Regions from separate parts of the Sinomonas halotolerans genome, predicted to be linked through region 1. Evidence: riboswitches for the same ligand, from Rfam matches in the RefSeq annotation. Region 1 holds a riboswitch; the other holds the start of a gene.
What was found. A riboswitch is a leader RNA that binds a small molecule or an ion and turns the genes downstream of it on or off. The one in region 1 is predicted to bind glycine.
Positions count from the first base shown of each region.

Region 2: it holds a riboswitch for glycine, as region 1 does, so the genes downstream of both, gcvP (aminomethyl-transferring glycine dehydrogenase) here and ABCQ75_RS05590 (methylenetetrahydrofolate reductase) in region 1, are expected to answer to the same signal.

Region 1 is NZ_JBDFRB010000003.1:315,522-321,037, forward strand. Features, by position in the region: gene ABCQ75_RS05580 (LytR C-terminal domain-containing protein) at 1-609, shown strand, start outside; gene ABCQ75_RS05585 (TetR/AcrR family transcriptional regulator) at 634-1,308, opposite strand; glycine riboswitch at 1,475-1,572, shown strand; gene ABCQ75_RS05590 (methylenetetrahydrofolate reductase) at 1,705-2,553, shown strand; gene ABCQ75_RS05595 (TolB family protein) at 2,587-3,516, opposite strand; gene ABCQ75_RS05600 (sugar phosphate isomerase/epimerase family protein) at 3,521-4,525, opposite strand; gene ABCQ75_RS05605 (Gfo/Idh/MocA family protein) at 4,569-5,516, opposite strand, start outside.
Region 2 is NZ_JBDFRB010000001.1:478,626-484,141, reverse strand. Features, by position in the region: gene ABCQ75_RS02130 (Tex family protein) at 1-1,721, shown strand, start outside; gene ABCQ75_RS02125 (hypothetical protein) at 1,953-2,159, shown strand; glycine riboswitch at 2,315-2,413, shown strand; glycine riboswitch at 2,415-2,512, shown strand; gene gcvP (aminomethyl-transferring glycine dehydrogenase) at 2,553-5,441, shown strand; gene gcvT (glycine cleavage system aminomethyltransferase GcvT) at 5,492-5,516, shown strand, end outside.

The DNA of each region.
Region 1 (5,516 bases):
TACCACGGCCACCGCGTGGTGAGCGGCCCCGACCTGCGCTCGCAGTTCGAGCCTGACCCCGACGAGGCCGAGAACGTGCCCCGCATGCGAAGGCGGATACTGCACGGGGCCATGATCGCCCTGCTTGTGGCGATCGTGGTCTTCGGGGCCGGTGCCGCATGGGCGATCCTGTCCGGCTACATCAAGCTTCCCGAGCCCGCGACCGCGCCGAGCCTCGCTGCATGCCCGAGCGGCACCTACGACTACCTCCCGCCCGAGCAGACCACCGTCAACGTGCTCAACGCCGCCGGCCGGGAGGGGCTCGCGAGGCAGGTCGCGGACGAGCTCGCGAAGCGCAGGTTCAGGGTCCTCGCCGTGGACAACGAGAAGTTCTCCACCGCGGCCACGGCCGTGGTGCGTTCCGGGTCCGCGGGGGAGGCTGCCGCGTTCACGCTTCAGCGGCACGTTCCGGGCAGCGTGTTCGTGCGGGATCCGCGCGCCGACGACTCCGTGGACCTCCTGCTCGGCCCCGCGTTCACCGGGCTCGCCGCGCCCAAGGTGGTCGACCAGACCCCGGGCACCCTCAACTGCGAGCTTCCCAGCCCGACGGCGACCCCGCCCGTCCGCTGAGGCCGGCCCGGCCCGGCGCCCCGCTCAGGCGCGCAGCGGCCGCCCGTCCTCGCCGAAGCGCGCCCCGACCCCCAGCTGGATGAAGCGCACGGTGGCGTCCGTGCGGCGCTCGCCGGCGTCGTCGTCCGCCTCTTCCGCAGCCTCCTCCGGGCCGCCCCCAGGCCCTGGAGCCCCGCGGCGCCCGCGGTCCGCGCTCGCGGTGAGGGAGCCGTGGACCAGCTGGACGAGCTCCTCGACGTCCCCCTCGGGCAGGTACCCCTGCGCCATCCCGTCGGTGAGGATGGCCTTCAGGAGGTCGTTCAGCTCGCCCACGTGGTCGCCCAGCTTCGCGAAGGACGACGGCGAGAGCACCGCGCGCATGGCGGGTCCCGGGGGGAGGTGGCGGCGGGAGAGGTCCTCGACCTGCGCACGGATGTACACGGCGAGCCGGTCGACCGGGTTCTCGAGCCGCGCGAGCTCCGCCTTGAGGTCCGTGAGGAACCGGCCCGTCTCGGCGAGGGCGTAGCCGATGAGCAGCTCCTCCATGTCCGCGTAGTAGTTGTAGACCGCAGTGCGCCCCACCCCGGCCTGCCGGGCCACGTCCGTCATGGTGAGCCCGGGGAGGCCGCGCGTGAACAGGAGCTCGCCGAACGCGTCCAGGATGCGACGCTGCGTGAGAGCGCGCTGGGCTGCGTTCGACTCGGCCTGGATGCGGGGCATGTCTACATTTTACGTCGGTGTGTCACCAAAAGCCCTTTGTTGCGGGTGATCAAGCCTGCTCCTGCGCGCGCATGTCGTGCCGATGGCGCGGCCTTTGACAGCGGTCGGTGAGCCCCGACACACTGATCGGGTGCGGCCGTGCCCGCCATACAACTGAAGACGCCGATGATCCGCGGCGGGAGAATCCCGCCGGCGCAGCAAGCGGGTGCCGTAGGAGCAAATCCTCCCCAGGAATCTCTCAGGCCCATGTACCGCCGCGGTGAGGCTCCTCTGGAAAGCAGCCTCCGGGCTCACCGACGGTGCAAGCGGACCACCCTCCCGCGGAAACTCTCAGGTCCATGACAGAGCGGGGAGGACGCCCGCCGGCTTCGCCCGGCCAGAGAAGAGGAGTCCTCCATGCCAGCGCATGCCCTTCCCCCCGCCGCAGGCCAGGCACCGTCCTGCCCGGCCCCCGCAGCCAGCCCGGCCGTTCGCGATCCCGGCCCCCCAGCCCTTCCGCTGCGCCGGGAGATCGTCCCCACCGAGGGCATTGCCGCCCGGGTCGCCGCCGCGCTCCCCGAGGGCTCGGCCCTCACCGTCACGTGCCTCCCGCACCACGGCATGGAGCCGACCGCGGAAACCTCGGTCCGGCTCGCGGACCTCGGCTATCGCGTTGTGCCGCACCTCGCGGCGCGCAGCATCGTGGACAGGGCGCGGCTGGCGCGCGCGCTCCGCGAGTTCGCGTCCGCCGGGATCACGGAGGTTTTCGCCGTCAGCGGCGACGCCGCGCAGCCGGCGGGGCCCTACGCCGACTCCACCTCGCTCCTGGAGGACATCGCCGACCTCTCCGGCGGCGCGTTCGCCGCAGGGGTGGCGGGCTATCCCGAAGGGCATCCTCAGCGCAGCGGGCCCGAACTCCTGGATGCGCTTCTCGCCAAGCAGCACCTCGCCGCCAGCGTGGCCACGCAGATGTGCTTCTCCGCCGCCGCGATCACGGACTACGCCGCGCTCCTGCGCGCCGAGGGCATCCGGCTCCCGGTCTGGGCAGGCGTCCCCGGCGCCGTGCCACGGGCGCGGCTCGTCGCGCTGGCCGCGAAGATCGGCGTGGGCCCCTCGCTGGCGTTCATCACCCGCAAGGGCCCCCTGGCCCGCCGCCTCCTGGGCAGCGGCGGGGTCTACTCGCCGGAGGGGCTCGTGCGCAGCCTCGAGACGAGTCCGGCAGGCCTGGCCGGGATCCACCTCTTCACCTTCAACAGCTTCGGCTGAGCGCGCTGTACGCGGAGGGCGCTGCGGGCGCCCTCATCCCAGGGGATAGTCAATGAACGCGAAGGCCGAGGAGTCGGGCGCCCAGCTGGGGACGTTGACCGTCCCCTGCCCGCCCCACAGGGCAACGAGCGTGACGGGCTCGTCGCATGCGCTGACGTGGACGAGCCTGAGCTCCACGGGCTGGTCCGCGGGGTGGCCGCGGGTTCCCGGTGCGTAGCTGAGGTACACCGCAACACTGCCGTCCGGCGCGACGTGCGGGAACCAGTTCACCCGCTCGTCGTGGGTGAGCTGCTCGAGCTGGCAACCGTCGGGGCGCGCCCGTGCCAGTTGGGCGTGCCCCGGCAGTGCCGAGAACTGTTCGGTGTTGAAGACGATCCACTCTCCGTCAGGTGTCCACTCGCACCCGTCCGCCGGGCCGGGGTGGGTGGTGACGGCGAGGTCGTTGCCGCCATCCGTGTCGACCGTGTGGATGGTCGCGGACGCCCACCAGTCCCCGCCCTCCGGTTCGAGCCGTACATAGGCGAGCCTCTGCCCGTCGGGGCTGACGCCGTGCAGGAAATGCATTGCCCTGTCGTCGCGGGTCACGCGCCGCGCGGGACCGCCCCCGAGCGAGGTCGCCCAGATGTGCCCGTCATCGGCCGAGGCGAACAGCGTGGCCCCGTCCGGCGCGAGGACGTGATCGTTGTTGACGCCGGGCATGCCCGGCGAAGGGATCTCCCGGGGCGGACCCGATCCATCGACGGGGAGCGTCCACAGGAGCCCGTCGCCGTTGAGCACGAGGCGGCCGTCGGGCGTCCAGTTCGGGGCCTCGTAGAGGCGCTCGCGGGATTCGAAGACAGTCCGGACACTGCTGGATGCCCTGTCCCAAATGCGGATCCGGGCCCGCTGGCCCCGGCGGAGCTGCCGTGGACGGGCAGCTGTCCCGCCCCACCGGGGACCCTCGGCAGGTGCTGGCGCTGCCACGCGTTCAGGACTGGTTGCTGAAGGCGGCGTCGAAGGACTGGGAGCTCGGGGCGAAGTCGAACTTCTTGAGCTCCTTGAGTGCCTCCGGGGCGCCGACGAGGCGGTCCATGCCGGCGTCCTCCCATTCGACCGAGATCGGGCCGTCGTAGCCGATCGCGGTCAGGGCGCGGAAGCAGTCCTCCCACGGAACGTCGCCGCGGCCGGCGGAGACGAAGTCCCAGCCGCGGTGCGGGTCGCCCCAGGACAGGTGCGAGGAGAGGATCCCGGCCCGGCCGTTGCCCATCCGCATCCGGGTGTCCTTGCAGTCCACGTGGTAGATCCGGTCCGCGAAGTCGGTGATGAACGCGACGGGGTCCAGGCCCTGCCACACCATGTGCGAGGGGTCCCAGTTGAGCCCGAACGCCTCGCGGTGCCCGATCGCCTCGAGCGCCCGCTGCGTGGACCAGTAGTCGTAGGCGATCTCGGACGGGTGGACCTCGTGCGCGAACCGGACGCCGCACTCGTCGAAGACGTCCAGGATGGGGTTCCACCGGTCGGCAAAGTCTTGGAAGCCGGCCTCGATGACGTCCGCGCCGACGGGCGGGAACATGGCCACGTACTGCCAGATGCTCGAGCCCGTGAAGCCCACGACGGTCTTCACCCCGAGGGCGCGGGCGAGCCGGGCGGTGTCCTTGAGGTCCTCGGCCGCACGCTGGCGCACGCCCTCGGGGTCGCCGTCGCCCCAAACCGCGGAACCCACGATCGCCTGGTGCCGGAAGTCGATCGGGTCGTCGCACACGGCCTGGCCCTTGAGGTGGTTCGAGATGGCGAAGAGCTTGAGGCCGTGCCGGGAGAGGATGCCGAGGCGCTCGGCGATGTACGCCCCGTCGTCCCAGCGGGCGGCGTCGAGGTGCTCGCCGGAGACGGCGATCTCGAGGCCGTCGTAGCCCCAGCCGGCCGCGAGCTCGGCGACCTCCTCGAGCTTGAGGTCGGCCCACTGGCCGGTGAACAGGGTGAAGGGGCGGGGCATGGGGTTCCTTTCTGCGGGGAACGGGTCAGACTGCTGGAATGGCTCAGAGGTGCACGGTGCTGGACTTGGCGGCGGCGGATTCCTCGATCGCGCCGAGGACGCGCTGGACCTGGAGGCCCTCCTCGAAGGACGGGCTCGGGGCGGAGCCCTCCCGGATGGCCTCGAGGAAGTCCCGGATCTGGTGGGTGAACGTGTGCTCCCAGCCGATCATGTGCCCCTGCGGCCACCACGCGCCGGCGTACGGGTGCCCCGGCTCGGTGACGACGATCCGGCGGAAGCCCTGCTCCTCGGCAGGTGCGGTCGCATCGAGGAACTCGAGCTCGCCGAGCCGCTCGAGGTCGAACGCGAGCGCCCCCTCGGAGCCGTAGACCTCGATCCGCAGCGAATTCTTCCGCCCGGTGGCCACGCGCGAGACCTCCACCGAGGCGACCGCCCCGGAGGCGAGGGACAGCGTGGCCCAGGCGGCGTCGTCGACCGTCACCTCCTCCGGACCCCCGGGCCCGGGGCGCTGCGCCACGAAGGTGTGGAGGCGGCCCGAGACCTCGGTGACCGTGTCACCGGTGAGGTACTGCACCTGGTCGATCGCGTGGGAGGCGATGTCCCCGAGCGCGCCCGAACCCGCCGTCTCCTTGCGGAGCCGCCAGGTCATGGGAGCCCCCTCGTCCGCGAGCCAGTCCTGCAGGTACGACGCGCGGACCTCGCGGACGGCGCCGATCCTCCCGGCCGCGATGAGCTGCTTCGCGTAGGCGAGCGCCGGCACGCGCCGGTAGTTGAAGCCGACCATCGAGACGACGCCGCGCGCGCGGGCCGATGCCGCGGCAGCGACCATGCGCTCGGACTCGGGCAGCGAATTGGCCAGCGGCTTCTCGACGAGGACATGCTTGCCGGCCTCGAGCGCGGCGATCGCGATCTCCGCGTGCAGCCAGCCTGGGGCGCAGATGTCCACGATGTGCACGTCGTCCCGCGCGATCACCTCGCGCCAGTCCGTGGC
Region 2 (5,516 bases), on a different contig from region 1:
ACGAGGCCGAGCTCGCCCAGGCCCGCGCCGGCTACGAGCGCGCCGTAGCACACGCCCTCGGGGTCCGGGCGGACCAGGGGACGCCCGCGGGCACGTGGCTCGCCCAGACCGTGAAGGTCGCGTGGCAGGGCCGGCTGCTCGCCAAGCTCGAATCCGACCTGCGCGCACGGCTCTTCGAAGCCGCCGAGGACGAGGCCGTGAGGGTGTTCGCGGCCAACCTGCGGGACGTCCTCCTCGCCGCCCCGGCCGGGAACCGCGCCGTCCTCGGGCTCGACCCCGGTCTCCGCACAGGCGTCAAGGTCGCCGTGGTGGACGGCACGGGAAAGGTCGTGGACACCGCGACCGTGTACCCGCACCAGCCGGCCAAGAAGTGGGACGAATCCCTCGCGGTGCTCGAGCGGCTCGCCCGGAAGCACGGCGTGGAGCTTGTAGCGGTGGGCAACGGGACCGCGAGCCGCGAGACGGACCGCCTCGCGGGCGAGCTCCTGACCCGGCTCGGGATGCCACGACGGGCCAAGGTCATCGTCTCCGAGGCGGGAGCCTCCGTGTACTCGGCCTCGGCCCTCGCCTCCGCCGAGCTCCCGGGCCTGGACGTCTCCCTCCGCGGCGCGGTCTCGATCGCGCGGCGCCTCCAGGACCCGCTCGCCGAGCTCGTCAAGATCGACCCGAAGTCGATCGGCGTGGGCCAGTACCAGCACGACGTGACCGCCGCCAAGCTCGAGCGGACCCTCGACGCAGTGGTCGAGGACTGCGTGAACGCGGTGGGCGTGGACGTCAACACGGCCTCTCCCGCGCTGCTCTCGCGCGTGGCCGGAGTGGGTCCGAACCTCTCCCGGAACATCGTCGAGTACCGCGACGAGCACGGCGCCTTCGCGAGCCGCTCCGAGCTCAAGAAGGTCCCGCGCCTGGGCGCGAAGGCGTTCGAGCAGTGCGCCGGATTCCTGCGCATCACGGGCGGGAAGCAGCCCCTCGATTCCTCCTCCGTCCACCCCGAGGCCTACGGCCTCGCCGGCCGCATCCTCGAGGCGGCAGGCGGTGCAAAGGAGCGGGTCGCGGCGCTGGACGCGGCCCAGTTCGTCGACGACCGCTTCGGCCTGCCCACGGTCCGGGACGTCATGGCCGAGCTCGCGCGCCCGGGCCGCGACCCGCGACCGGAGTTCGTCACCGCGGCGCTCGCCGAGGGCGTCGAGACCATCAACGACCTCAAGCCCGGCATGGTGCTCGAGGGCACGGTCTCCAACGTCGCCGCCTTCGGCGCCTTCGTCGACCTGGGCGTGCACCAGGACGGGCTCGTCCACGTCTCGGCGATGAGCACGAAGTTCGTCTCCGACCCCCGCGAGGTCGTCACATCGGGGCAGGTCGTCAAGGTCAAGGTCCTCGACGTCGACCCGGCCCGCAAGCGCATCTCGCTCACCCTCCGCCTCGATGACGAGCCCGGCGGCGGGCGGCCGGGAGCGGGCGGCGAGGCGCGCCGTCGTGCGTCCGACGCCGAACGGCGCCCGGGTGCCGAGCGCGAGGCCGACCAGCGGGCCGGCAAGCGCGGGGGCGGGCGTGGGGCCGGCCAGACGCGGTCCGGGGAGCCCCGCTCCGACCACCCCCGGTCTGGGCAGCCCCGGTCGGGGCAGGGCGGAGGCCAGGGCGCTGCGAAGGGCGGGCCGGGGAGCGGGGGCGCAGACACGGCGCTTGCGGACGCTCTGCGGCGGGCAGGCCTCGCGCGCTGATCGGCGTTGGCCCTGGGGCCACTGGGGTCATGTCCCCGCACGCGGACTCGACCCCGCAAGGCTGTGGAGCCGTGTCACGTCGCGGGGTCATGTCCCCTCCCGCCGCGGGCGGCGCGGGTGTGTCGGATCTCACGGCTCCGGGGCCCGGAATCCGGGGCGTTCCGCCCTCTCCGCCCCGTCAGAATTGACGGTGGGGCCACGAGATCCACGGCCCCGGAGCGAGTGGAGAGAATGTTCGAGTTCAACCTTCAGACGGCCGTCTTCTTCGGCACCGTAGCCCTCGGTGGGCTGCTCTTCTTCCTGTCAGTGGCGGCCCTCGCGGGCGCCACGCTGCTGCTCGGAGCCATCCGCGGCATGCGGCGCACACGCGGCGCCGCTCTCAGCCCTGACGGCGGCCTGCTCGGCCGCGGCAGCAGGAGCGTGTCCACGGCCGAGTGAGCGCCGGACGGGGCGGGGGAGTGGCGCAGGCCATTTGCCGACGTGACCTCCGGCATAGCACAATGGACTAGTGCCGCTATGAGCGGCGCCGCCCGGCTCAGGTCCGGGACCAGTTGGAGCACAGACCCAGCTGGGCCACAACTGAACATTGCCTCTGATCTGCGGCGGGAGAGTCCTGCGAGCATGAGCAAGCAGGCGCCGTAGGAGCAACACCTCCCCAGGAATCTCTCAGGCACCTGTACCGCTGCGGCAAGGCAACTCTGGAAAGCAGCCCCGCACCCAGCGGCGCTCACCGACGGTGCAAGCCGGGAACACCCGGCGGAATCTCTCAGGTCCCATACAGAGCGGGGAGGAACGAGAGTCAAAAGCCGCGCCACCCGGCCGGCCTGATTGATGGAGTTCCCCGTGACGGACCTTTCCCCCGCAGCATTCGTCGACCGGCACATCGGTGCCCGGCGCGATTCCGACATCAAGCACATGCTCGACACCGTCGGGTTCGACAGCGTCGAGGCGCTCGCCGAGACCGCCGTCCCGGACAGCATCAAGCAGGACAAGCCGCTCTCCCTCGGCCGCGCCCTGAGCGAGCCCGAGACCCTCGCGGCCCTCCGCGCCCTCGCGTCGAAGAACCGGCCCCGCGTCCAGATGATCGGACAGGGCTACTACGACACGGTGACGCCGCCCGTCATCCGCCGCAACATCGTCGAGGACCCCGCCTGGTACACGGCCTACACGCCCTACCAGCCGGAGATCTCCCAGGGCCGCCTCGAGGCCCTCCTGAACTTCCAGACCGCAGTCGAGGACCTCACGGGCCTCCCGATCGCGAACGCGTCCCTGCTCGACGAGGCCACCGCCGTGGCCGAGGCCGTGCTGCTCATGCGGCGGGCGAACAAGGACAAGGCCTCCAAGGATGGCAAGACCGTTCTTGACGCGGACCTGTTCCCGCAGTCCATCGCGATCGTCAAGGGCCGCGCCGAGGCCCTGGGCTTCGAGGTCGAGGTCGCCGACCTCTCCAACGGCCTCCCCGAGGGCCCCATCAACGGGATCGTCCTGCAGCAGCCCGGCGCCTCCGGCCTCGTCGCCGACGCCACCGGCCTCATCGCCGCTGCCAAGGAGCGCGGCGCCATGGTGACCGTCGCCGCCGACCTCCTGGCGCTGACCCTCATCAAGTCCCCGGGCGAGCAGGGCGCGGACATCGCCGTCGGCTCCGCCCAGCGCTTCGGCGTCCCGCTGTTCTACGGCGGCCCGCACGCGGCCTTCATGGCCGTCCACGCTGGCCTCGAGCGCCAGCTCCCCGGCCGCCTCGTGGGCGTCTCGAAGGACGACGCCGGACAGCCCGCCTACCGCCTCGCGCTCCAGACGCGCGAGCAGCACATCCGACGCGAGAAGGCCACGTCCAACATCTGCACGGCCCAGGCGCTCCTGGCCATCGTCGCGTCGATGTACGCCGTCTACCACGGCCCCGAGGGCCTCAAGGCGATCGCCCAGCGGACGCACCGCCACGCCGTCTCGCTCGCCGCGGCCCTCGCAGGCGCCGGGGTCGAGGTAGCACACACGAGCTTCTTCGACACCGTCACTGCCGTGGTCCCGGGCCGCGCGGCCGCCCTCGTGGAGAAGGCCGAGAAGCAGGGCATCAACCTGCGCCTCGTGGACGCCGACACCGTGGGCATCTCGTGCGACGAGACGACGACCTCCGAGCACGTCGCGACCGTCGCCTCGGTCTTCGGCGCCGGTGCCGCGGGCGACGGCGTCGACTCCCACCTCGGTGCCGAGGACGGCGCTGCGGGCTTCGGCCTCGCGGCGGAGGTCCACCGCTCGAGCCTCTACCTCCAGCACCCGGTGTTCCACACGCACCGCTCCGAGACCCAGATGCTGCGCTACCTCCGCAAGCTCTCGGACCGCGACCTCGCGCTCGACCGCACCATGATCCCGCTCGGCTCCTGCACCATGAAGCTCAACGCCACGGTCGAGATGGAGGCCATCACGTGGCCCGAGTTCGCCGGGATCCACCCGTTCGCCCCGGACACGCAGACCGAGGGCTGGCGGGAGCTCATCGCCGATCTCGAGGCCGATCTGGCCACGATCACCGGCTACGACCAGGTCTCGATCCAGCCGAACGCGGGCTCGCAGGGCGAGCTCGCCGGCCTCCTCGCGATCCGCGGCTACCACGCGTCCCGCGGGGAGTCCCAGCGCGACATCTGCCTCATCCCGGCCTCGGCGCACGGCACCAACGCGGCCTCCGCCGTCCTCGCGGGCATGAAGGTCGTCGTCGTCGCGACCGCCGCCGACGGCACGATCGACCACGCAGACCTCGAGGCCAAGATCGAGGCCAACCGGGACCGCCTCTCGGCGATCATGATCACCTACCCGTCCACGCACGGCGTGTACGACGCCGACGTCCGCGAGGTGTGCGACGCGGTCCACGCCGCGGGCGGCCAGGTCTACATCGACGGCGCCAACATGAACGCGCTCGTGGGCCTCGCCCAGCCGGGCCAGTTCGGCGGCGACGTCTCCCACCTGAACCTCCACAAGACCTTCTGCATCCCCCACGGCGGTGGCGGGCCGGGCGTCGGTCCCGTCGCGGCGCGCGCGCACCTGGCCCCGTTCATGCCGGGCAACGCCGCTGACTGGGCGGGCGGGGCGGACGTTCCCGTGTCCGCGTCGCGCTTCGGCTCTGCCGGCGTGCTCCCGATCTCCTGGGCGTACGTCAAGCTCATGGGGGGCGATGGCCTGACCGAGGCCACGAAGTCCGCGCTGCTCGCGGCGAACTACATCGCCAAGCGCCTCGACGAGCACTTCCCGGTCCTCTACACGGGCGAGGCCGGCCTCGTGGCGCACGAGTGCATCCTCGACCTGCGCGATCTCACCGCCAAGACCGGCGTGACCGCGGAGGACGTCGCCAAGCGACTCATCGACTTCGGCTTCCACGCCCCGACCCTGGCCTTCCCGGTGGCCGGCACGCTCATGGTCGAGCCGACCGAGTCCGAGGACCTGGCGGAGATCGAGCGGTTCATCGACGCGATGATCGCGATCCGCGCGGAGATCGACCAGGTCGCCGCCGGCGACTTCGCGGTCGCAGAGTCCCCGCTCCGCCTCTCCCCGCACACGGCCGCGGCCGTGGTCTCCACCGAGTGGGACCGGGCCTACACCCGTGAGCAGGCCGCGTTCCCGGGCCGGACGCACACCCAGGACAAGTACTTCGCCCCCGTGGGCCGGATCGACGGCGCCGGCGGTGACCGCAACCTCATCTGCGCGTGCCCGCCCCTCGAAGCGTTCGAGAACTGACAGCTGACGAGAACCCGCAGCCTTCGAGATCTGAGAACCAGGAGACTTCCATGACCGAGACCACTGCGCCGGTGA